One region of the Pseudomonas sp. D4-21 genome, then DNA from elsewhere that is predicted to be linked to it. Evidence: riboswitches for the same ligand, from Rfam matches in the RefSeq annotation. Region 1 holds a riboswitch; each other region holds the start of a gene.
What was found. Region 1 has a riboswitch for cobalamin ahead of cobW (cobalamin biosynthesis protein CobW). Riboswitches for the same ligand answer to the same signal wherever they lie in the genome.
Positions count from the first base shown of each region.

Region 2: it holds a riboswitch for cobalamin, as region 1 does, so the genes downstream of both, J3Q04_RS15260 (CbtB domain-containing protein) here and cobW (cobalamin biosynthesis protein CobW) in region 1, are expected to answer to the same signal.
Region 3: it holds a riboswitch for cobalamin, as region 1 does, so the genes downstream of both, cobO (cob(I)yrinic acid a,c-diamide adenosyltransferase) here and cobW (cobalamin biosynthesis protein CobW) in region 1, are expected to answer to the same signal.

Region 1 covers NZ_CP071664.1:3,314,258-3,322,055, reverse strand. Annotated here, with positions in the region: gene J3Q04_RS14730 (MFS transporter) at 1-789, opposite strand, end outside; gene J3Q04_RS14725 (sugar diacid recognition domain-containing protein) at 983-2,107, shown strand; gene J3Q04_RS14720 (glycerate kinase) at 2,334-3,470, shown strand; cobalamin riboswitch at 3,575-3,811, shown strand; gene cobW (cobalamin biosynthesis protein CobW) at 3,911-4,975, shown strand; gene cobN (cobaltochelatase subunit CobN) at 4,979-7,798, shown strand, end outside.
Region 2 covers NZ_CP071664.1:3,425,625-3,433,422, reverse strand. Annotated here, with positions in the region: gene nfuA (Fe-S biogenesis protein NfuA) at 92-676, shown strand; gene cobM (precorrin-4 C(11)-methyltransferase) at 983-1,729, opposite strand; gene J3Q04_RS15270 (cobalamin biosynthesis protein) at 1,800-2,204, opposite strand; gene J3Q04_RS15265 (CbtA family protein) at 2,201-2,896, opposite strand; gene J3Q04_RS15260 (CbtB domain-containing protein) at 2,908-3,096, opposite strand; cobalamin riboswitch at 3,193-3,413, opposite strand; partial or broken gene J3Q04_RS15255 (pyridoxal phosphate-dependent aminotransferase) at 3,521-4,728, shown strand; gene J3Q04_RS15250 (hypothetical protein) at 4,849-5,661, shown strand; gene J3Q04_RS15245 (hypothetical protein) at 5,849-7,798, shown strand, end outside.
Region 3 covers NZ_CP071664.1:1,534,177-1,541,974, reverse strand. Annotated here, with positions in the region: gene J3Q04_RS06895 (cobyric acid synthase) at 1-35, opposite strand, end outside; gene cobD (threonine-phosphate decarboxylase CobD) at 32-1,024, opposite strand; gene cbiB (adenosylcobinamide-phosphate synthase CbiB) at 1,017-1,925, opposite strand; gene bluB (5,6-dimethylbenzimidazole synthase) at 1,922-2,572, opposite strand; gene J3Q04_RS06875 (cobyrinate a,c-diamide synthase) at 2,569-3,981, opposite strand; gene cobO (cob(I)yrinic acid a,c-diamide adenosyltransferase) at 3,978-4,589, opposite strand; cobalamin riboswitch at 4,671-4,880, opposite strand; gene J3Q04_RS06865 (hypothetical protein) at 5,041-5,625, shown strand; gene J3Q04_RS06860 (PQQ-dependent sugar dehydrogenase) at 5,811-7,121, shown strand; gene J3Q04_RS06855 (C40 family peptidase) at 7,205-7,738, opposite strand.

The sequences.
Region 1 (7,798 bases):
GCAGAAGTACACCAGGCCGAAGGCCCAGATCGCCGGGTTCTTGAACACGGCGGCCAGGGAGTCTGTGGTGGTTTTCGGTTTGTTGGCCAGGTCTTCGGCGTGGTCGGCGGTGAGCACGGCGCGTTCATGGTCGGTCAGCCAGGTGGCCTTGGCGAAGGTGTCGCTGAGCAGGAAGAACGCCAGGGCGCCGAGAATCACTGTCGGGATGCCTTGCAGCAGGAACATCCACTGCCAACCCGCCAGGCCGCCCTGGCCGGCGGCGAAGTGGTTGAGAATCCAGCCGGAAAACGGGCTGCCCAGCAGCCCCGACACTGGGATGGCCGACATGAACAGCGCCATGATCCGGCCACGGCGGAACGTCGGGAACCATTGCGAAAGGTACAGCACGACGCCAGGGAAGAACCCGGCTTCAGCCGCCCCGGTGAACAGCCGCAAGGTGTAGAACTGGGTTGGGGTGGTGACGAACAGCAGGCAGGTCGACAGCGTGCCCCAGGTGATCATCATCAGGGCGATCCAGCGCCGAGGGCCGAATTTGGTCAAGGCCAGATTGCTCGGCACGCCGCACAGCACGTAGCCGATGAAGAAAATCCCGGCGCCGAGGCCGTACACGGTTTCGCTGAACTTCAACGCGTCGAGCATCTGCAACTTGGCGAAGCCAACGTTCACCCGGTCGAGGTAGTTGAACAGGTAGCAGATGAAGATGAACGGGATCAAACGCAGGGTGATGCGCTTGTAGACGGTATTCTTTTCGTCGGGGGTAGCCAGGAGGGCTGCTGCGCTCTGGGACATGACGGGGCTCTCTTTATTATGATTTTGGCGTGCCAAGGGGTAACGTTGACCGCCCCTTGAGTCTCGGCCAGCCCAAGGTCCCGTGTCTTTGTGCCGCAGCACAACGTTTGCAATCCGACCCTGTGCGCCTGACCAATCCCGTGGGCGGCGCACCTCAAAACAACAATCACGCCGTTTGCAAGGAACACCGCCCATGTTCGAACTCGATCACGACCTGGCGCAGGACATCGTCGACCGGGCGATGGCGATTCTGCCCTATAACGTCAACGTCATGGACAACCAGGGCTTGATCCTCGGCAGCGGCGAGCGCGAGCGCATCAATACCCGCCACGAGGGCGCGCAACTGGTCCTCGCCAACGGACGGGTGGTGGAAATCGACGAGCACACCGCCGTCCACCTCAAGGGCGTACAGCCGGGAATCAACCTGCCATTGATGCTCGACCAGCGCTTGATCGGCGTGCTGGGCATTACCGGCGAACCCGCGCAATTGCGCACTTACGCCGAACTGGTGCGCATGACCGCCGAAATGCTGCTCGGCCAGCGCAACCAGCAGGCCGAGCAGCAATGGCGCCGTCAGCGTTGCGATGACTTGCTGGCATTGCTGCTAGGCGATGCCGGTGATTCGCCAAGGTTGCTCGATGAAGCGCAGCAGATGGGCCTCAAGCCGCAGCTGTCGCGCGTACCGTATCTGTTCGAATTGGGCTTGGAGCATGGCCCTGGTCAAACCGTCGAATCGCTGAGCGCCTGGCTGATGTCGCGCTACCCGGACAGCTGGTGCCTGACGTCGTCCAAATCCTCCTTGCTCTGGTGCCGGCCGGTCACGGCCTCGGTGGAGAACGAGCGGCTGCTGGGCAAGCTCGATGGCCTGGGCTGGAGCATCCTGCGAGTTGCTGTGGGCGGTCAGGCCGAGGGGCTGGCGGGGCTGCGCCGTTGCTACCGGCGGGTGGCGGATCTGCTGGCGTATGGGCGCGATGTCCTGCCGCAGTCGCGCTTGCTGCTGCTCAATCGCTATCGGCTGCCGGTGATGCTCTGGCGGCATCGCAGCGATGATGCCCTCGACGAACTGCTCAGCCCGTTGCGCAAAGTGATCGCCAAGGACAGCAACGGCCAATTGCTCGCTACCTTGCGAAGCTGGTGCGAACACGACGGCCAGAGCCAGGCCTGCGCCGACGCCCTGGGCATCCACCGCAACAGCCTGCGCTATCGCATGGAACGCATCGCCGAACTCAGCGGCGTCGACCCGCTCAGGCTGGATGGGATGCTGGCGTTGTACCTGGGGGTTCAACTGTTGCCACATAATCAAAATTTTCCGGAGTGACCCCCTTCGCGAGCAGGCTCGCTCCCACCATTGATCTCCAGTGATTACAGAATATGCGACCACAGCAGTTCCCATGTGGAAGCGAGCCTGCTCGCGAAGAGGCCAGCAATGCCAACCCATCCTTTGTGAATTTGACCAATAATGCCCAAGGTCTTTTGTGCGGCGGACCGGCGTCAGAATCGCGGTCAGCTGGCAGCATGCTGTACATCGGAACCGGAGAACAAAAATGAAAATAGTCATCGCCCCCGACTCGTTCAAGGACAGCCTCAGCGCCCAGGCCGTGGCGGACGCCATCGCAGGAGGGCTGGCCGAGGTCTGGCCGGACGCGCAGCTGATCAAGTGCCCAATGGCCGATGGCGGCGAGGGAACGGTGGAGGCGGTGCTCGCGGCCTGCGATGGCCAATGGCGCGAGGCGCGGGTCCGTGGCCCGCTGGGCGCCGCTGTCCAAGCCCGCTGGGGCTGGTTGCCCGACAGCCGCACGGCGATCATCGAGATGGCCGAGGCCAGCGGCCTGCAACTGGTGCCGCCGGGACAGCGCGACGCTTGTTCCAGCAGCACCTATGGCACTGGCGAACTGATCCGCGCCGCTTTGGATGAAGGGGCGAGCCGAGTCATCCTGGCGATCGGTGGCAGCGCCACCAACGACGGCGGCGCCGGGGCGATGCAGGCACTGGGCGTGGCGTTGCTGGACGACCAGGGCCAAGCCCTGCCCCCCGGCGGCCTGGCCTTGGGCAAACTGGCGCGTATCGACCTTGGCGACCTGGACCCGCGCCTGGCCGGCGTGTGCTTCGAGATTGCCGCCGATGTCGACAACCCCCTTTGCGGTGCCCATGGCGCTTCAGCCGTGTTCGGCCCGCAGAAAGGCGCCTCCGCCGAGCAGGTGCAACAACTGGACCGGGCGCTGGGGCACTTTGCTGAACATTGTGCCCAGGTGTTGAACCGCGACGTTCGCGACGAACCCGGCAGCGGTGCCGCTGGCGGCCTGGGGTTTGCCGCCAAGGCGTTCCTCCAGGCGCAGTTTCGTACCGGCGTGGAAGTCGTCGCGCAATTGACCGGCCTGGCCGCTGCGATCGACGGCGCCGACCTGGTGATCACCGGCGAAGGCCGTTTCGACGCCCAGACCCTGCGTGGCAAGACGCCGTTTGGCGTAGCCCGTATCGCCCAGCGGCGCGGCGTACCGGTGGTGGTCATCGCCGGCACGCTGGGGGAGGGCTACGAAGCGCTTTATGAGCACGGCATCGATGCCGCGTTTGCCCTGGCGAATGGGCCGATGACGCTACAAGAAGCTTGCGCCGATGCGCCACGCCTGCTGGCCGAGCGGGCCCAGGACATCGCCCGGCTCTGGCGAGTGGCGGCGCGCTGACTTGCCCTTGGGGCAGTCGCCAGGACGCATCAGTCGTCGGAGATTGCCTTGGGACATTGACCCGCCCGCACACCCTGCGTAGCCTTGCGCCTTCGAGGTTCTTCGGCACGCGCCGAAGCTAGGGTCTGTATGAAATGTTCGCGTACAGAGCCTGAGAAGGGAACGCGGTCCAAGCCGCGGCTGCCCCCGCAACTGTGAACGGTGCTGTTTCTGCAAGGCCACTGTGCTAGCCCTATACAACGGGCACACGGGAAGGCGCAGCAAAATGTCAGTCCCGGCTTTGAAAAAAGCCGATTTGGCCCGCCGTCAGCCAGGAGACCTGCCTCGACAACAGATTCTCACTACAACCGGGCGGGGTGATCCGGTGGCGAAATCTTCCGCGCGCGCCTGTGCCAGTGGTTGTCGTCCCGTTTGCCCGCCACCTTGCCAAAGGGCATCCGATGAAAACACTGGCCAAACTCCCCGTCACCATCGTCACCGGTTTCCTCGGGTCGGGTAAGACCACCTTGCTGCGGCACATGCTCGACAACGCCCAAGGCCGACGTATCGCGGTCATCGTCAATGAGTTCGGCGAACTGGGCATTGACGGGGAGATCCTCAAGCAGTGCTCCATCGGTTGCACCGAAGAAGAAGCCAACGGCCGCGTCTATGAACTGGCCAACGGCTGCCTGTGCTGCACCGTGCAGGAAGAGTTCTTTCCGGTGATGCGTGAGTTGGTGGCGCGTCGCGGCGACCTCGACCACATCCTCATCGAAACCTCCGGCCTGGCCTTGCCCAAGCCGCTGGTCCAGGCCTTCCAGTGGCCGGAAATCCGCAGCGCCTGCACCGTCGATGCGGTCATCACCGTGGTCGATAGCCCGGCCGTGGCCGCGGGCACCTTCGCCGCGTTCCCGGTCAAGGTCGATGCCCAGCGCAAGCTGGACCCGAACCTGGACCATGAATCACCCCTGCACGAGCTGTTCGCCGATCAACTGGCGAGCGCCGACCTGGTGATCCTCAACAAAGCCGACCTGATCAACCCCGAGGACCTGGCCAAAGTCCGCCTGGAAGTCGCCGAAGAGCTGCCGCCAGCGGTCAAGGTCATCGAAGCCAGCAACGGTCGCCTGCCGCTGGACGTGTTGATCGGCCTGGGCGCGGGCTCCGAGGAACACATCGACAGCCGCCACAGCCATCACGACCACCACCATGACGGCGATGACGACGACCACGATCACGATGCCTTCGATTCGATTTCCATCGAACTGCCCCAAGCTGACGAAAGCCTGCTGCTGGACGCGCTGACGCAACTGGTAATTCAGCATGACGTGTTGCGGGTCAAGGGCTTCGCGGCCATCCCGAACAAGCCGATGCGCCTGTTGATCCAAGGTGTGGGCACGCGCTTCGACAAGCACTTCGACCGCCAGTGGGGCGCCGATGAAGCGCGCGTCACACGTCTGGTGCTGATCGGCCAGGCCCTGGACGCCGGGCTGCTCGAAGCGCAGTTGCGCGCCGCCCTCAGCGTCTAAACCATGCACCTGCTCAGGACCCAGCCCGGTGGTTTCGTGTCGGATGACAACATCGCCGACCTCGGGCAAACCCCCGCCGAGCTGGTGATCCTGTGCAGCGGCGATTCCAGCCTGGCGCTGCTGGCAGAAGCGGCGCGGCAGTTGCCGGACGATTTTCCGCAGTTTCGCCTCGCCAACCCGATGCACGTGCAGAACCACGCCTCGGTGGATCTGTACGTTGAAGATGTATTGCGCCACGCCAAGGTCGTCCTGCTGTCGTTGCACGGTGGCATCGGCTATTGGCGCTACGGCATCGAGCGCCTGGTGGAACTGGCCGGGCGCGGGGTGAAATTGATCCTGGTGCCGGGGGACGACCGTCCGGACCCGGAGCTCAGCGATCTGAGCAACGTGTCCGCCGAGCACCGCGATCGGCTCTGGCAGTTTCTTCGTCAAGGCGGATTGGAAAACGCCCTTAACCTGTTCCGTCACCTGGGCAGCCAATGGTTTGGCCGCGATTATCCGTGGGGCGAGCCCCAGCCCCTGGCGCGCACGGCGATCTATCACCCGGAAAAAACCAACGCGACCCTGAATGATTGGCAAGCGGACTGGCGGGCAGGCGATCCCGTAGCGGCGCTGTTGTTTTATCGCTCCCACCTGCAAGCCGCGAACACCGCGTTCATCGACGTGTTCTGCCAGCGGCTGCAAGCGGCGGGGCTCAACCCTTTGCCGATCGCCGTGGCGAGCCTCAAGGAACCCGGTTGTCTGGCACAGGTGGAAGACTGGCTGGACGAAGTGGCAACGGGGGTTATTCTCAACACCACCGGTTTTGCACAATCGAGTCCGGAAGCGCCGCACCTGCGGCCGTTTCGCCGCGATATCCCGGTGATCCAGGCGATCTGCGCCCAGGACAACGAACCCGGCTGGCGCGCCAGCGAACAAGGCCTGGGCCCACGAGACCTGGCGATGCACATCGCCTTGCCGGAACTGGACGGGCGAATCATCAGCCGGCCCATCAGTTTCAAGGACCTGGCCTGGCGCAGCGAGCGCAGCCAGAGCGATGTAGTCTGCTACCGGGCGGTACCCGAACGCATGGATTTTGTCGCTGGAATGGCCCGCCGCTGGACCACCCTGGCGCGCCTGCCCAACGGCGAAAAGCGCGTGGCGCTGATCCTGGCCAACTACCCGACCCGGGACGGACGCATCGGCAACGGCGTCGGCCTGGACACGCCAGCGGCGGCGCTGAATATTCTGCGGGCGATGCAGGCCGAGGGTTATCCGCTGACCACCGAGCTGCCGGCCAGCGGCACCGCGCTGATCCGGCAGTTGCTCGGCGGCGTCACCAACGACCTGGACAGCCTCGACCTGCAGCCTTGTCATCAGAGCCTGGCCGTCGACGCGTACCGGGCCCTGTTCGACGCGCTGCCCGAGGCCAATCGCCAAGCGGTGCTGGACCGTTGGGGCGCACCCGAGCAGGACCCGATGTTCCGTGACGGACGCTTGATGATCGCCGGCCTGCGCCTGGGCCTGACGTTCGTCGGCATTCAGCCGGCGCGGGGGTATCAGGTCGATCCGAGCGCGGTGTACCACGACCCGGACCTGGTGCCGCCCCATGGCTACCTCGCGTTCTATTTCTGGTTGCGCCACACCTACGGCGCTCACGCCGTGATCCACGTCGGCAAGCACGGTAACCTCGAATGGCTGCCGGGCAAGGGCGTCGGGCTGTCGGAAAACTGCTGGCCGGACGCGCTGCTTGGGCCGCTGCCAAACATCTATCCGTTCATCGTCAACGACCCGGGCGAGGGCGCTCAGGCCAAGCGGCGTACCCAGGCGGTGATCATCGACCACCTGATGCCACCGCTGACCCGCGCCGAAACCTACGGGCCGCTGCGCAACCTGGAGCTGCTGGCTGACGAATACTACGAGGCGCAATTGCTCGATCCGCGCCGCGCCAGGGAATTGCAACGGGACATCCTGGCCCTGGTGCGCGAGACGCATATCGACCGCGAGCTGCAACTCGACGCCGGCCTCGACAGCGACGCCGACGCGGCGATCTGGCTGCCGCGCCTGGACACCTACCTGTGCGACCTGAAGGAATCGCAGATTCGCGATGGCCTGCATATTTTTGGCGAGTCGCCGAGCGGACGGCTGCGCATCGACACCTTGCTGGCATTGCTGCGCATTCCCCGTGGCGACGGCAAGGGCGCCCAGTCGAGCCTGCTGCGGGCCCTGGCCAAGGCGTTCGGGTTGGGCTTCGATCCGCTCGATTGCACCTTGGCCGAGCCTTGGGCCGGCGAGCGTCCCGAGGCTTTGCGCGACGTCAGCGATGAGCCCTGGCGCACCGTCGGCGACAGCCGTGAGCGTCTGGAGCTGTTCGCGGCGCGACTGATCGAGCAAGCCTTGGCCGGCGATATCGCGCAGCTCGACGCGCCGGGGTGGGAGACGGTGCACGGCATCATCGACCACCTGCGTGCCGTCGTCGCGCCACGCCTGGATGCCTGTGGCTCGGCGGAAATGGGCGGCTTGCTCGACGCATTGGGCGGGCGTTTCGTACCGGCCGGCCCCAGTGGCGCGCCGAGTCGCGGACGATTGGATGTGCTGCCCACCGGGCGCAACTTCTTCTCCGTCGACGTGCGCAACTTGCCCTCCACCACGGCGTGGCGCATCGGTTTTCAGTCGGCGAGCCTGATTCTGGAGCGGCACCTGCAAGACCACGGCGATCACCTGCGCCAGCTCGGCCTGTCGGTGTGGGGCACCGCCACCATGCGCACCGGCGGCGACGACATTGCCCAGGCCATGGCGCTGATGGGCGTGCGTCCGGTGTGGGCCACGGGCAGCCAGCGGGTC
Region 2 (7,798 bases), 110 kb from region 1:
ACATCGTCGGGTTCTTTCCTGACAAAAATACTAGGACTTTGTCCGGCGCGATGATTGGCGTAAACTGCCGGCAAGCCTGCGAGGAGTTTCCATGACCGCCATTACCATTACCGATGCCGCCCACGATTACCTGGCCGACCTGCTGTCCAAGCAGAACACCCCGGGTATCGGGATCCGCATCTTCATCACCCAGCCCGGCACCCAGTACGCAGAGACGTGCATTGCCTACTGCAAGCCGGGAGAAGAAAAACCTGAAGACACCGCGCTGGGGCTCAAAAGCTTCACCGCGTACATCGATTCGTTCAGCGAAGCTTTCCTGGACGATGCGGTGGTCGACTACGCCACTGACCGAATGGGCGGCCAGCTGACCATCAAGGCACCGAACGCGAAAGTGCCGATGGTCAACGCCGACAGCCCGGTCAACGAGCGCATCAATTACTACCTGCAAACCGAAATCAACCCGGGGCTGGCCAGCCACGGCGGCCAGGTATCGTTGATCGACGTGGTGGAAGACGGCATCGCCGTGCTCCAGTTCGGCGGCGGCTGCCAGGGCTGCGGCCAGGCCGACGTCACCTTGAAGGAAGGCATCGAGCGCACGTTGCTCGAGCGCATCCCGGAACTCAAGGGCGTACGCGACGTGACCGACCACACGCAGAAAGAAAACGCCTACTACTGATAGGTGTTCGCTGCGCGCAGAACACTGTGGCGAGGGAGCTTGCTCCCGCTCGATTGCGAAGCAATCGCAAGGCAACCGGCGCGTTCTCCGTGATGGGTGCGTGGGTTACCCAGGGACCGCTTCGCGGTCCAGCGGGAGCAAGCTCCCTCGCCACAACAGCTTCGGTGATCGGCGCGTAACCTGTGGGCACCTGCCGAACCCTGTGGGAGCGAGCTTGCTCGCGATAGCGGTGGGTCAGCTTGCGATGATGTTGAATGTGCCTTTGTCATCGCGATCAAGCACGCTCCCACAAGGGACCGTGATGAGTCAGGGTCGGTAGAGATGCGCATGTCCAGCGCGGTACAGCGATGATTCGCTGAATACATCATTGCCCAACACCCGTCCCACCAGAATCAACGCCGTACGCCGATAGCCCTTGGCCCGTACCTTTTCGGCAACATCCTCCAGCGTCCCCACCACCCAATCCTGATCGGGCCACGTCGCCCGGTGAATTACCGCAATCGGACAATCGCCGCCGTAGTGGGGCAGCAGCTCATCGATGATTTTTTCCAGATGGTTGACGCCCAAGTGAATCGCCATGGTGGCGCCGTGTTGCGCCAGGCTGACCAGCTCTTCTCCCGTGGGCATGGCGGTTTTGTCCGCGTAGCGGGTCAGGATCACGCTTTGGGATATGTCTGGCAGCGTCAGCTCGGCACCGAGCAGAGCGGCGCAGGCTGAAGTGGCGGTCACGCCCGGGATGATTTCGAAAGGAATGTCCAGCTCCCGCAGGTAGCGGATCTGCTCGCCGATCGCGCCGTAAAGGCTTGGGTCGCCGGAGTGCACTCGCGCTACATCCTGACCGTTGAGGTGTGCCGACTTTATCAGATCGATGATCTGTTCCAGGTGCAGCTCGGCGCTGTTGACCACTTGTTCGGCGCGGTGGCCTTCCAGCACGGCCGTTGGCACCAGGGAGCCGGCGTAGATGATCACGGCGCAGTTGCGAATCAGCCGCTGGCCCTTGACGGTGATCAGCTCCGGATCGCCAGGGCCGGCGCCGATGAAGTAAACGGTCATGACCGGTTCCTATGCAAAGATGAGGGCGTGCATGAGCAATGCTCATGATTCGGCGAGCGATTATCGAGTGTTACAAAGCCATCGCCAATGCCAATGTCGCCTGCGGGCCTTTCTGGCGGGTAACTCGCAATCTTGCGGGCGAAACACCCAGTTGATCGGCCAGGGCGAGGGCGGCGCTTTCGGCGACGCCATGGCAACCCATATGCTCGAAAGCGATGGCTGAGCGATGGCTGAGCTGTGCTTGATAACCCGCCAGTTGTTCAGCGCTGAAACACGTCAGCGGCAGCGATAATTGCGCTGCCAACTCCAGCAGCCCCGGCTCGTCACGCTTGCGGTCAATGCTCGCCAATGCCCTTATTTCGTCGAGCGCGATACCGTGGGCCAGCAGCGCCTGCTCAAGCAATGCCCGCAACGTGCTGGCCGGGCAACCGCGCTGGCAGCCGAGGCCGACCACCAGGATCGGCCCGCCACTCATGCTTGGTCGTGAGCCTGTGCACCACGGCGGAACAGCCAGGCGCTGATCAGGCCCAAGGCCAGCCAAAACGCAACATTGGTCAATTGCGAAGCGAGCTTGAACTCACTTTCCAGCGCCTCGGGCGCGAGCATGGAATGCACGTCCGGCTGCGGGGCGCCAATGACGTGAGGAATCAGCAAGGTCGCAAGGCCCAACACTTTCAACAGCCAATGCCGACCGAACGCAATCAGGGCGATGCCCACCGCCGTGCACGCAGCGGTGCCGATCCACCACATCTGCCGTTGGGCCAGATCCGCCGCAGCAGTGCCCGGCAGTTCCGGGGGCAAGCCCAGCGTCGGCGCCAGGACGAAGGTGGCATGGCCGGCCAGGCCCCAGAGCAAACCCTGGGATGTGCGCGTCGGTTCACGCAAGGGGTACAGGCCCGCGAGCATCAGCGCAAAACCCACCGCGACCACCAGGTTGCCGCCGGTGGTGGAGAGCACGCGTTGCCAGCCGTCCTCCGGCTCCCAGGCTTGCGCGTCATGGCTGTGTGCAACCCCAGCGGCGTGTTCATGGACCTCGGCGGCCGGGGCCTTTTCGTAGGTCTCGGCTTGCTGGATCAGCGGCGATACCCAAAAACTTTGTAGAAGAGTCAGCAGCAGGGCGGCCAACAATCCACTGAAACCGGCGGTTTGCGCGATACGCTTGATCATGGTGTCGGCGCTCAATGGCACGGGAACGCGGCGCTGTGCCGTGTGTCGTGGGCTGCGTTGTGCACCGCTTCGATGTGGGAGAAACCGGCGAAATACACCAGGCCCGCGCCGAGAATCGAGGCAAGGACCGCGGCGCTCAAGCGCTGGCTCAGGGTGACGGTGCTACTGTTCGTGCGGGCGGTGCTGCTGATGGTCGACATGGCGCTTCCCTCTGGTGTCAGCGGGCGGACCGAGCGCAATGAAAACCCAGGCGAAGACTCGCCGGGATTCGAACAGCGCCCGCCCACCGCGGGTTTGTTGAAAAGAAGTCATGGGCCGGTCTCCGGGCTCACGAGGGGCAGGGCCTGAGCCTTGCCTGAAAGCGTCCCCTTCCCATGCGCATGCACAGTGGTTTCGACGCTTCACTCGCTTACCGTTGCGGGGGCAGCACCGGACTGACGTGGCCTTGAAGTAAAGCACACGATTCACCGGTTTCCCGTTTCACCCTGTGAAGGGCACCCAAACTGGCGTACAGCAGACCATGGGCGAGGGCCGGGCGTCAATGCGCAAGGCCATCCAAACGGTGGCGCGCTTCGGGATTTGAGATAGGGTTGAGCTCAATACCGCGACTCACAAGGAAATGACATGCGCTTTTCAGCCCTGACCCAACGCATCACTGGCGACGGCGCTGCCGCCTGGGCCATTCATGACCGGGCACTGGCCATGCGCGAGGAGGGCAGGGACGTGCTGTTGCTCTCGGTGGGCGATCCGGATTTCGACACACCGCCCGCCATTGTCGAGGCCGCCGTCGCCAGCCTGCGTGCCGGCGATACCCACTATTCGGACACCAGCGGCTTGTACAGCCTGCGCGCCAGCATCGCCCGGCGGCACCAACAACGCTGCGGCCAACCAGTGGGCGCGGGCCACGTTACGGTGCTGCCCGGCGCGCAATGCGGCGTCTAGTCGCGCAATGCCTGCTCGACCCTGGCGATGAAGTGATCGTCGCCGAACCGATGTACGTCACCTACGAAGCGGTATTCGGTGCCTGCGCAGCGAAAGTGGTGCCGGTGGCGGTGACGCCGGAGAACGGCTTCCGAGTCCAGCCGGCCGACGTCGCCCGGCTGATCACCCCGCGCACCCGTGCGATGCTGATCAACAGCCCCAACAACCCCTCCGGCGCCAGCCTGCCGCTGTGCACCTGGCAAGCCCTGGCGCAACTGTGCATCGAACACGATCTGTGGCTGATCAGCGATGAGGTCTACAGCGACCTGCTCTACGAAGGCGAGCACATCAGCCCGGCCGGCCTGCCGGGCATGGCCGAGCGCACAGTCACCATCAACAGCCTGTCCAAATCCCATGCCATGACCGGTTGGCGCATCGGCTGGGCCATTGGCCCCGAACCTCTCGCTGAACACCTTTCCAATCTGTCGCTGTGCATGCTGTTTGGTTTGCCGGATTTCGTCCAGTGCGGTGCCCTGGTTGCCCTTGAACGGGATCTGCCGGAAGTGGCGCAGATGCGCGCGGAGTATCGCCAACGTCGGGACTTGGTATGCGCGGCGCTTGAGGGCTGTCCAGGGCTCAAACCTGTACGACCCGATGGCGGCATGTTCGTAATGGTCGATGTGCGTGAGACGGGGCTGGATGCCCAAACGTTTGCCGAGCGGCTGCTGGACGGGTATGGCGTGTCGGTGTTGGCGGGGGAGGCGTTTGGGCCGAGTGCGGCGGGGCATATTCGGATTGGGTTAGTGATAGGTCGGATGGAACTGGCGAAGGCGTGCCAGCGAATTGCCCACTGTGCTGTGGAACAACTTAGAGAAGCCCAAGGCGTACCCGCCGAGACGCCGGCCCGATGAACGGTAGGTTGACCTGTCAGATATGACAGTAGGCAAACATATATACCCGGCGCTTAATTGAATCGTGGACTTCGTTAGGCAATGTGCGCCCGCAGCGCACTTATCCGGAGCACGATACAAATGGCACAGCCGAACGGTCAAATCACAGCTGTACCTTTGCGCATAGATGGCGTGAGTGAACTGGACCCGGAAGGCCGTATTCCGTTAGAACAACTGACTAACGGAACGACCGGAAGAATAACGCGCTGGACCGATTTTCCGGGGCAGCCCGGAATATATACGGAGCTTACGGTTTATTGGAAGCAGCCAATAAATCCACCAACAGAAACGGTAATTTTTAACAACAGATACTATCAGGTAGATGATCGACCGGAGTTTACATTTCCAATAACGCCTCAAATGATGAGCGTCGACGGTACTGCCGAAATTCGCTATCTGTTAGAGCATAGTGTTAACGGAAATTTCGATCCTTCACCGATTCGCAAACTGACGATCGATCATACACCGGTGCTTGTACCAACCTTGGCGGAGCCGACCTTTCCGGACAGCAACTTATGGGGTTATCTCAATTGCACTTCGCCCGTGCCAATCTGGGAAAAGGTCAGGGTGGCGATAGCGCCTGAATCGATTTTCAATGGGCAGGACGAATGTGTTCTTGAGTGGCAGGGATTTAGCACTTTGAATGGCAGCCCTCCGGCACTGACGCCCATCTACGAGTTTCGCAAAACGATAAGTGACAGCGAAGCGGCCTATGGATTTGTCATGGAAATCCCTTTCGTACCCTATGTAAAGCCTATGGTGGATAGCGATTCCGGCATTGCTCAGTACACGATTTATCGAAATGGAATTCCTAAAGGTCGGTCGAAGAAAGGTTTGGTCAAGATCGATCGAGTCATTCCGGGCGAGACGGAGCCTTGTGGCGGATTTGTCTAAGATAGCAAAGGTGCATGAGGTATGAGGTAGACGGAACTTCGAGAGCGGTGCTTTCTTTTATAGTCTCGGCAGACGTTAAGGATTTGCGCTGCATTCGATTCGGTGGCGTGGTGACGATTGAATCTCTTTGAGATTTGAAGATGTCTCGTTCAGTTCAGTTCAGTTTATAGTTTATGGAGAAATAAAAATGACCAGTACAAGTACAAGTCCCAACGGTGAAGTATTAACGCTGAAGCAGATTGCTGAGCGCTCGCGGACAGCCTTACGCACGAAAAATTCTGACTCCGGCGTTCTGCTGAATCCCCCCGAAATTGTCGGACAGATCATAGACGACCTGATCCCCAAATCGGTGCTGGACACCCGGACGATGACGGTTCGATTCCATACCGGTGATATTGCAAGCCCGCATGACAGTGACGAATGGGAGTTGTATGAGCGGAAGGCGCCAGATACGGGGGACGGTACCATGGTCGCTGACGGCCAGTTTGGCCCTGTAACAGGTCGCCCGACGGAACTCAATATTCCGGTATCCACTATTGCGCTCGCGGATGATGACGCATCGAAAGCGTCAACGACTTACGAATATCAATTTGTCCACTACAAAGGCGCGGACGGCAACGCGGACATGTCGCCATGGTTCCCAGCAGAAATTGACCGGTATGCACCTGAGCATGACAAACCGTCGAATATGAGGCTGAAGCCGGAGGCCGCCATATTTGTAAATTTGGCTCCGGGTCAAGAAATTGATGATGATTGGCTCGCCAATAACAGCACGCTGGAGCTGGCCATCAATGTTAGCTATGACTTTCATCGTGATGACGATGTCATTCACGTCTATGCGGGGGACAGTTACGGTGTCGGGACGCCTGTACATACCCAAGATCTAACGTCATCTGGGGAGGTGTCGGTACCAACGGCAGCTATTCCGCAATTGGACGGGCAATATTACGTCTGGTACGTATTAGAAGATGTGGTTGGAAATATCAGCGAGGACGCGTTGGCGAGTGGCTACTATGTCCGTCGCCGGCCACGGCCTCAACTGCATGACTCTTATATTCCGAAAGGCATCTTGCCGGACGTTGTCGACTTGGAGGACCTGACCAGCCCAGTGTATGTAGAAGTACCCTATACCACTAATGGCCAAGACACGGACCGGATCATTCCGAAGATTATTAACGGTAACGGTAGTACAGAGTTTGCTTTAGGCAGTCAGCAGTTAGGCCAGGAGGCACCTAATAAAGTACTCCAATTTCCGGTGGCCACGAACAAGCTGCTTGCGCTTTGGGGAAGCTCTACCGCGCAAGCGGCTGTATTTACTGAATATCAATTTTCCCGAACAACAGAAAACCCAGTTCCATCCGTTCCAGCAGAGTCCGCTCTTGATTTTAGCTATCGTGGCCCCGAGAATCCGATTTTTCCCTCGTTGGAAAATCCGGATATGGTGAAGGTCACGGTGGTGGCCGTTGGTGGCTCTGGCACTCCAAACCATATAACGCCAGAGGATCGTGGAAAGGAGGCGACTATCAGCACGCCCCTCGTCGATGCAGCAAGCGCGTGGGTGCCGATTGGCGATGAGGTCGCCCGGTTGTGGTTCAACGGCGTGGAAGTGTATAGCGAAAACCTAACGGCCGGGACCTTGACACCATTGACCTTTAACATGTCAGCCGCTGACATCGATGGCGCCGGGGTTGGAAAGAAAATTGCCTATTGGACGATTGAGGAAGATGGCGGTCGGAATGTAATGCGATCGTACCCCACCGAGGTTCAGGTCGATGCGGTTCGGGTTGTACTGCCAGCTCCAACGGTTCGGTTGTTTAACGGTCTTGTTTCATGCCGATATTTGGACAGGAGCACATACGCGTTGCCCGTTACGGTCGACATAGATGCAACGCATATGCCTCCCGGCACGGTTGTTACGCTTAAATCCGTTGGAACCACCGATGCGTTGGGACTTGATGAAATCCCTGGCACGGACTATCTCGGAACTTACCAAATTACCGGAGCGGAGACGGGTGGGCAGTTTGTCAAGAATATCGAGCCCTACTTGACAAAGCTCAAACCTATCCAGCCGACACACGCTTCCGGCTTGCCTAATGGTTATATAAAAATTTGGTATGAGGTGGATATCGGTGGGGTG
Region 3 (7,798 bases), 1.8 Mb from region 1:
TCGGAGGTGGTGCCCTGCACCATCAAGGTTGTCATCGAATGTCCTTGGCGTAGGCCTCGAAAGCCTGCTCGAGGCGCAGGAACCCGGCATCATCGGCGGGCAACCCGAAACGCAGGCTGCTGGTGTGGGTGAACAGGCGCAGCAGAATGCCGCGATGGGCCATGAATTCATACAGGGCCTGGGCGTGCGGGGTGACCAGCCACTGGAACAATGCGCAGCCGCCCTGGGGCTTGAAGCCGAAGCGTTGCAGCGTCGATGCCAGGCGTTGGCTGGTTTCTTCGCAGCGCTGTCGTTGACGAACCTGGGCCTCGGTATCCAGAAGACACGCCTCGCCCAGGACCCGGGTCGGCCCGCTCACCGCCCAGGGTCCGACTTGCTCGGCGAGCAGCTTGAGCAAACGCCGCTCCGCCAGGACAAACCCCAGGCGAACCCCGGCCAGGCCAAAGAACTTGCCAAACGATCGCAATACAATCAGCCCGACCTGATGGGCGTGGGCGCTGAGGCTCAGATGCGGTGTCATGTCCATGAACGCTTCATCCACCACCAGCCAGCCACCGCGCTGGGCCAACCGTGCGTGCCAATTCAGCAAGCGTTCGGGGCTCAGGCTCAGGCCCGTGGGGTTGTTCGGATTGACCACCACCAGCACGTCGAGGCTGTCGAGGAAAAAATCGACTTCCGTCTCCAGCACTTCGCGCACGATGTACCCGCTGCGGCGCCAGGCTTCGGCGTGCTCGGCGTAACAGGGCGACAAAACACCCACCTTGCCGGCCCGGCGCAGGCGCGGCAACAGCTGGATGGCCATCTGCGAACCGGCCACCGGCAACACGTGCGTCGCTTCGTAATAATCGCAGGCGGCCTGCTCCAATCCATCTTCGGCCTCGGGCAGGCGCGCCCAGGCCCGCAGCGGGATCGGCGGAACGTCGAACGGCCAGGGCGCCAGGCCGCTGGACAGGTCGAGCCAGTCGGCCTCGGCAATGCCATATTGCCGGGAAGCCTTGCGCAGTCGTCCACCATGCTCAAGCATAAAACTCGGCTCCGAGGCAGAGAATCAGCAGCCATAACCATACGCCGCGTTGCACCAATTGCCAGCCGCGATCAATGGAATCGGCACTGGCCGGCACGCCTTCGCCCAAGGGCGGACGTTGATGCAGCTCGCCGTGGTAGATCGCCGCGCCGCCCAGTTCCACGCCCAGCGCTCCGGCGCCGGCGGCCATCACCGGCCCGGCATTGGGGCTGTCCCAGGTTGGCCCCTGGGTGCGCCAGCATCTGAACGCCAGTCGGGTCTTGCCGAGCAACGCGTAGGTCAGGGCCACCAGGCGCGCGGGAATGTAGTTGAGCAGGTCGTCGATCTTTGCCGCCGCCCAGCCAAAACGTTCGAAGCGCTCGTTGCGATAACCCCACATGGCGTCGAGGGTATTGCTCAACCGATACAACACCACGCCAGGCGCGCCAGCCACCGCGAACCAGAACAAGGCGGCGAACACCGCGTCGCTGCCGTTTTCCAGCACCGACTCGGTGGCGGCGCGGGCCACGGCGTTTTCATCCAACTCGGCGGTTTCGCGGCTGACCAGATAACTCACCCGCTGGCGTGCCTCGTCCAGATCGCCACTGCGCAACGCCCGGGCCACTGGCTCGACATGTTCACCAAGGCTGCGCAAGCCGAGGGCGCAATACAACGCGAGAATGTCCACCAGCCACCCTACCAGGGGCGCCCAGGACAAGGCTGTGGCCAGCAACGTCAAGGGCAGCACGGCGATGATCCACGCCGTGACACCGTGACTGCGCCAGCCCCGTCCACCGGAGTTGAAACGCTGTTCGATACGATTGGCAAGACGGCCGAACGCGACCAGAGGATGCCAGCGCCGGGGCTCGCCCAGCAACGCATCCAGCGCCACCGCGGCGGCACTGAGCAACGCTACGCTCATGGACGCACTCCCCAGCGATTTTCATAAATCAGTTCCTCGAGCGGCCGCGGTTTCGCCCAGCCTTCCAAGGCGAGCATGGGCGCTGGGTAAAAGCCCTCGACCGGCCCCAGGCACAGAATCGCCAGGGGCTTTGCGCCCTCCGGCAGGCCCAACAGATCGGCCATGGCCTGGGGCTCGAACAACGACACCCAGCCCATCCCCAGCCCTTCGACGCGGGCCGCCAGCCACAGATTCTGGATCGCGCAGGACAGCGAGGCCAAGTCCATTTCCGGCAAGGTCCGGCGACCGAAAATGTGCCGCTCGCGGTCGTCCATCAACGCGGCCACCAGCACTTCGGCGCAGTCGTGGATACCTTCCACCTTGAGCTTCATGAATTCATCACTACGCTCGCCCAGGGCTTCGGCGGTGCGAATGCGCTCTTCTTCCACCAGGTTCTGGATTTCGCCGCGCAAGGCGCGATCGCTGATGCGCAGAAACCGCCACGGCTGCATCAGCCCGACGCTAGGCGCCTGGTGCGCGGCTTCGAGCAGCCGGCGCAGCAATTGCGGCTCGACGCTGCCGCCGATGAAATGACGCATGTCTCGGCGTTCGGCGATGGCGCGGTAGACGGCCTCGCGTTCGGCCTGGGAAAAAGTGCTGTCTGTCATGGCCGATTCGCGAGCAGGCTCGCTCCCACACTGGCAGGCGTCGTACTGGAGATCACACCATCCCCTGTGAGAGCGAGCCTGTTCGCGAAGGCTGCTTCTCGGTCCGGCGCAAACAAAGCGGCAGTCGCCCTCGGATTGGACGGAAAATAAAAATGCACGTACGAAGCCGTCATCCGCCCTTGTCGGAAAACCGCCTCCGCCCCTCGCCCGCCATTGGGGCTATGCCCACGGGCAATCGGCTCAAGCGTGGTGCTGGTCAAGGAATGATGATAGGTATGCCCGCGCAGGTTGCCTTCCGGCAGATCCACCGATTGCAGCGCGAGGGCCGCCAAGCGTTTTTGCATCTGCGCATCGCCGCTCAACATACCCACCAGTTCGGCGCGCGTGCCGTCGACGTCGGTGAGTGAATCGAGCAGATACAGCATGCCGCCGCATTCGGCGAGCAAGGGTTTATCGGATGCATGGTGGGCACGGATCGCCGCCAGCATGGGCGCGTTTTGCGCCAGGGCAACGTGGTGCAGCTCGGGATATCCACCGGGTAGATAGAGGCTGTCCGCCTCGGGCAATTGGGTGTCGTGGATCGGCGAAAAGAAACTCAACTGCGCGCCCATGGCTTGCAGCAGATCGAGGCTGGCGCCATAGGTAAAGGCAAATGCCTCGTCACGGGCCACGGCAATGCGGACGCCGTCGAGCCACCGCTCAACGGCCGTCAGTTCCGGCGCCGCGAACTCCACCGAAGGCGGCAATGCTACTTCACAACTGCCCGCCAGCGCCTCGGCGGCGGCATCGAGACGCACGTCCAGGTCATTCAATTCGCTGGCCTGCACCAGACCAAGATGGCGGCTCGGCAGCTCGATGCCGGTTTCCCGCGAAAGCGCGCCGTACCAGCGCAAGCCTTCGGTCAGGCTCCCTTCGAGCAATTGCGCGTGGCGCAAGGTGCCGACCCGATTGGCCAAGACCCCAGCGAAGGGCAAATCCGGCTGATACCGTGCCAGGCCCAAGGCCAAGGCACCGAATGTCTGGGCCATGGCCGTGCCATCGATAACCGCCAGCACCGGCACGCCGAAATGCCGGGCCAGGTCGGCGCTAGACGGTGTGCCGTCGAACAGCCCCATCACGCCTTCAATCAAAATCAGGTCCGCTTCTGCGGCGGCTTCCCACAACAACCGGCGACTTTCCTGCTCTCCGACCATCCACATGTCCAACTGATAGACCGGCGCGCCACTGGCTCGCTCAAGGATCATTGGATCGAGGAAGTCGGGACCACACTTGAACACGCGCACCTTGCGCCCCTGGTTGCGGTGCAACCGGGCCAGAGCCGCGGTGACGGTGGTCTTGCCCTGGCCTGAAGCCGGGGCGGCAATCAAGACCGCCGGGCAATGGCGGCTGGCGGTCGACACTCGGCTCACAGTTCGACGCCTTTCTGCGCCTTTATCCCGGCCTGGAAAGCGTGCTTGATCATGCCCATTTCGGTCACGGTGTCGGCCAGCTCGATCATCTCGGGCTTGGCGCCGCGGCCTGTCACGATCACATGTTGCATGGGCGGACGAGCCTGCAGATCACTCAAGACCTGATCCAGGTCGAGGTAACCGTGCTTGAGGGCGATGTTCAGTTCGTCGAGCACCACCAGCCCAATGGACGGGTCGCTGAGCAACTCACGGGACACCGCCCACGCGGCTTCGGCGGCGGCAATGTCGCGCTGGCGATCCTGGGTTTCCCAGGTAAAGCCCTCTCCCATGACATGGAAGCGCACCTGCTCCGGGAAGCGGCGGAAAAACAGCTCCTCGCCGGTGCTGTTGCGACCCTTGATGAATTGCACCACGCCACATTGCATGCCGTGCCCCATGGCCCGGGCCAGCATGCCGAACGCAGAACTGCTCTTGCCCTTGCCGTTGCCGGTCAGCACCAGCAGAAGGCCGCACTCGTTGGGCGAATTGGCGATGCGCTCGTCAATCACGGCTTTCTTGCGCAGCATGCGCGCCAGGTGGCGTTCGTCGCGATCGGGCGTGTCGGTCATGGGGGAGCTCTCCGTTGGGACTGGATAACGGCGGGCGGGCATAAAAAAGGACGGCAACGAGCCTGGCATCGCCCACCGTGATGCCGTTGGATGAATCAGGCCGGTCTCCGGGCTCATGAGCGGCGTAACGCCTGGCTGTGCGCCTTCCCATGTCATGCGACACAGTGGCCTATACGCAGCCTTGACTCATCTACCGTTGCGGGGGCAGCGCCGGGTTTGTGTGCACGCACCGGCTTCCCTGTTTCACCCTATCGGCCATTGCCATAGAGCACCTGAAACAAGCCGCGAAGGTTAGAGGGTTGGGGGTTGAGCGTCAATTAAAGCCGCGATGGGCAGCGCAATGGATATTGGCCGGGATCAATAAGCTGACGTCAATCTTGTGTGATCCTGCGGCAAGTGATATCAAAGAGACACTACGACCCGATATCACAAGAACAAGAGGGCAAATGCGATGCAAGGCATGATCATCAGCAATCCGAAACTGGAATTCCTGCGCCCGGTGCTGGAACGCTGGTTCGATTGTATCGACCGCTACAACGCCGTGCGCGGCGATAACGACACACCCTATTGGCACAATGAAAAAGCCAATCTCGGTCTGCTGTCGGCCGCAGCCTGGATGGCGGAGATGGTCACGCTGCAGGACGCAGCGACTCGCAAGCAGAATGAAGAAGGCGAACGTAATGTCAGCGCCGATCTGTTGATTGCCAGCAGCGATGAACGCGCCTACATCCAGAGCACGCAGCGCTGGCCGAAGGTCAACAACCTGAACCTGACCCAACCGTTGCTGGAAGCCACCAGCGACGCCAAGCGGATCAGCTACGCCAGCGACCTGAAACTGGGTTGCCTGTTCATCGCCCCGCAAAAAGCCCAGCAAAGCGCGACGCCAGAAGAGTTGCAGGACATGATCGATGACCTGCAAAAGGAAAACACCTGCGCCGTGGCCTGGTACTTCCCTTATGCCTACCGCAAGTTGCGCAACGAGGCCGGACACTATCACCCAGGGGTCGCGGTGCTGTTCAAGCAGGCTCATGGTTGATTGTGGCAGCGAGCCTGCTCGCTAGACGGGGGAGCAACCCGCATTTCACTGCCAGGTTGACCTGCTTTCGCGAGCAGGCTCGCTCCCTCAGGAAATTCGTTTGCCAGGCGGGTCGACCCACCGTTGAACCATCCCACGTCTACGCTTCTCTATGAGTAATCACATGCACTCATAGGGAAGTCCGCATGCTCAAGCCAAATCACCTGTTGATCGCCGCCCTTGCTACAGGGCTTGTCGCTTGCGGCGAGTCGTCGACATTGCAGGTTTCCGACGGCATCGGCCCGTCACCGAAACTGCCCGAGCCGAACAAGACCCTGATGCCCACGGTGAACATCGCTGAAGCCATCGGATGGCCGGACGGCGCCAAGCCAACCCCGGCCCCAGGCCTGAAGGTGGTTGCCTTTGCCGAAGGCCTGGATCATCCGCGCTGGCTTTACGTGCTACCCAACGGCGATGTGCTGGTGGCCGAAACCAACGCTCCCCCCAAGCCCGACGATACCCAAGGCATTCGTGGCTGGGTCATGAAGAAAGTCATGGACCGCGCCGGCGCTGGCGTCCCCAGCCCCAATCGCATCACCCTGCTGCGGGACGCCAATCACGACGGCGTCGCCGAAACCCGGACGATTTTCCTGGAAAACCTCAATTCCCCGTTCGGCATGACGCTTGTGGGCAATGACCTCTATGTGGCCGACACCGACCGGTTGATCCGTTTCCCTTACAAGGAAGGCGATACGCAAATAAAGGCGCAACCCACCAAGGTTGTCGATTTGCCCGGCGGCCCCCTCAACCACCACTGGACCAAGAACGTCATTGCCAGCCGGGACGGTAGCAAGTTGTACGTCACGACCGGCTCCAACAGCAACGTCGCGGAAAATGGCATGGACGCGGAAGAAGGCCGCGCGGCCATCTGGGAGGTGGATCGGGCCACCGGCAGTCACCGCATCTTCGCCTCAGGGCTGCGCAACCCCAACGGCCTGGCCTGGGAGCCTCGCAGCGGCGCCCTGTGGACGGCGGTCAACGAACGGGATGAGATCGGCAGCGACTTGGTGCCGGACTACATCACCTCGGTGAAGGACGGCGGCTTTTATGGCTGGCCGTACAGCTACTACGGGCAGAACATCGACGTGCGCGTCGAGCCGCAAAATCCCGAACTTGTGGCCAAGGCCATTGCTCCCGACTATGCCGTCGGCCCTCATACGGCTTCATTGGGCCTGACCTTCGCCGAAGGCAGCACATTGCCCGCGCCGTTTACAGAAGGCGCCTTCATCGGGCAACACGGCTCCTGGAACCGCAAGCCCCACAGTGGTTACAAAGTAATCTTCGTCCCGTTCAATGCCGGCAAACCCGTGGGCCAGCCCGTGGACGTGCTGACCGGTTTCCTCAACGCAGACGAAAAAGCCCAGGGGCGGCCGGTGGGCGTGGTGATCGATAAACAAGGTGGGTTGTTGGTGGCTGATGACGTAGGGAACAAGATCTGGCGGGTATCGAAAAATTAACGCTCAAACCGATCCCCGTGGCGAGGGAGCAAGCTACCTCGCCACAAGAGCGATCCAGCGTCGCAAAAAATCAATCGTCAGGGTCAGGGATTACGCGCCAGATGTTCCGGTTGCAACACCCGCTTGGCACCGAGGTAGGCCTTCTGCCAATAGGCCTTGGACAGACTGTCGAGCTTGACCGTGCCGCCGGTGGCCGGTGCGTGGACGAAACGTCCCTCCCCTACATAAATCCCGGCATGGCTGACCTGGGATCCACCATTGGTGGCGAAGAACACCAGGTCGCCCGTCTGCAACGCATCTTTGCCGACCTCTGGCGCGTGCATGCTGATCATTTCGCGGGTGGAACGCGGCAAAGAGATCCCGGCAGCGTCACGGTACACATAGCCGATCAAACCGCTGCAATCGAAACCTGAGTCCGGCGTGTTGCCACCCCAACGATAGGGCGTCCCCACCAAGCCCAGCGCACGGAAAAGCACGTCTTCAGCGGCGGGAGAAAAAGTCTGGGAGGGTGCGAATACCACTGGAGCCCGCACCGGCGCGGGCGGTGGGGTGCGACTGGCGCAGGCGCTTAGCAGCGCGGCAAGAACAATCAGAACGAGGCGGGCCGACGTCGACATATGCGGAACAATCCTGATCTGGATGCGGCTTTTCTGCCGTGGAGATGGAAACAAATCCGC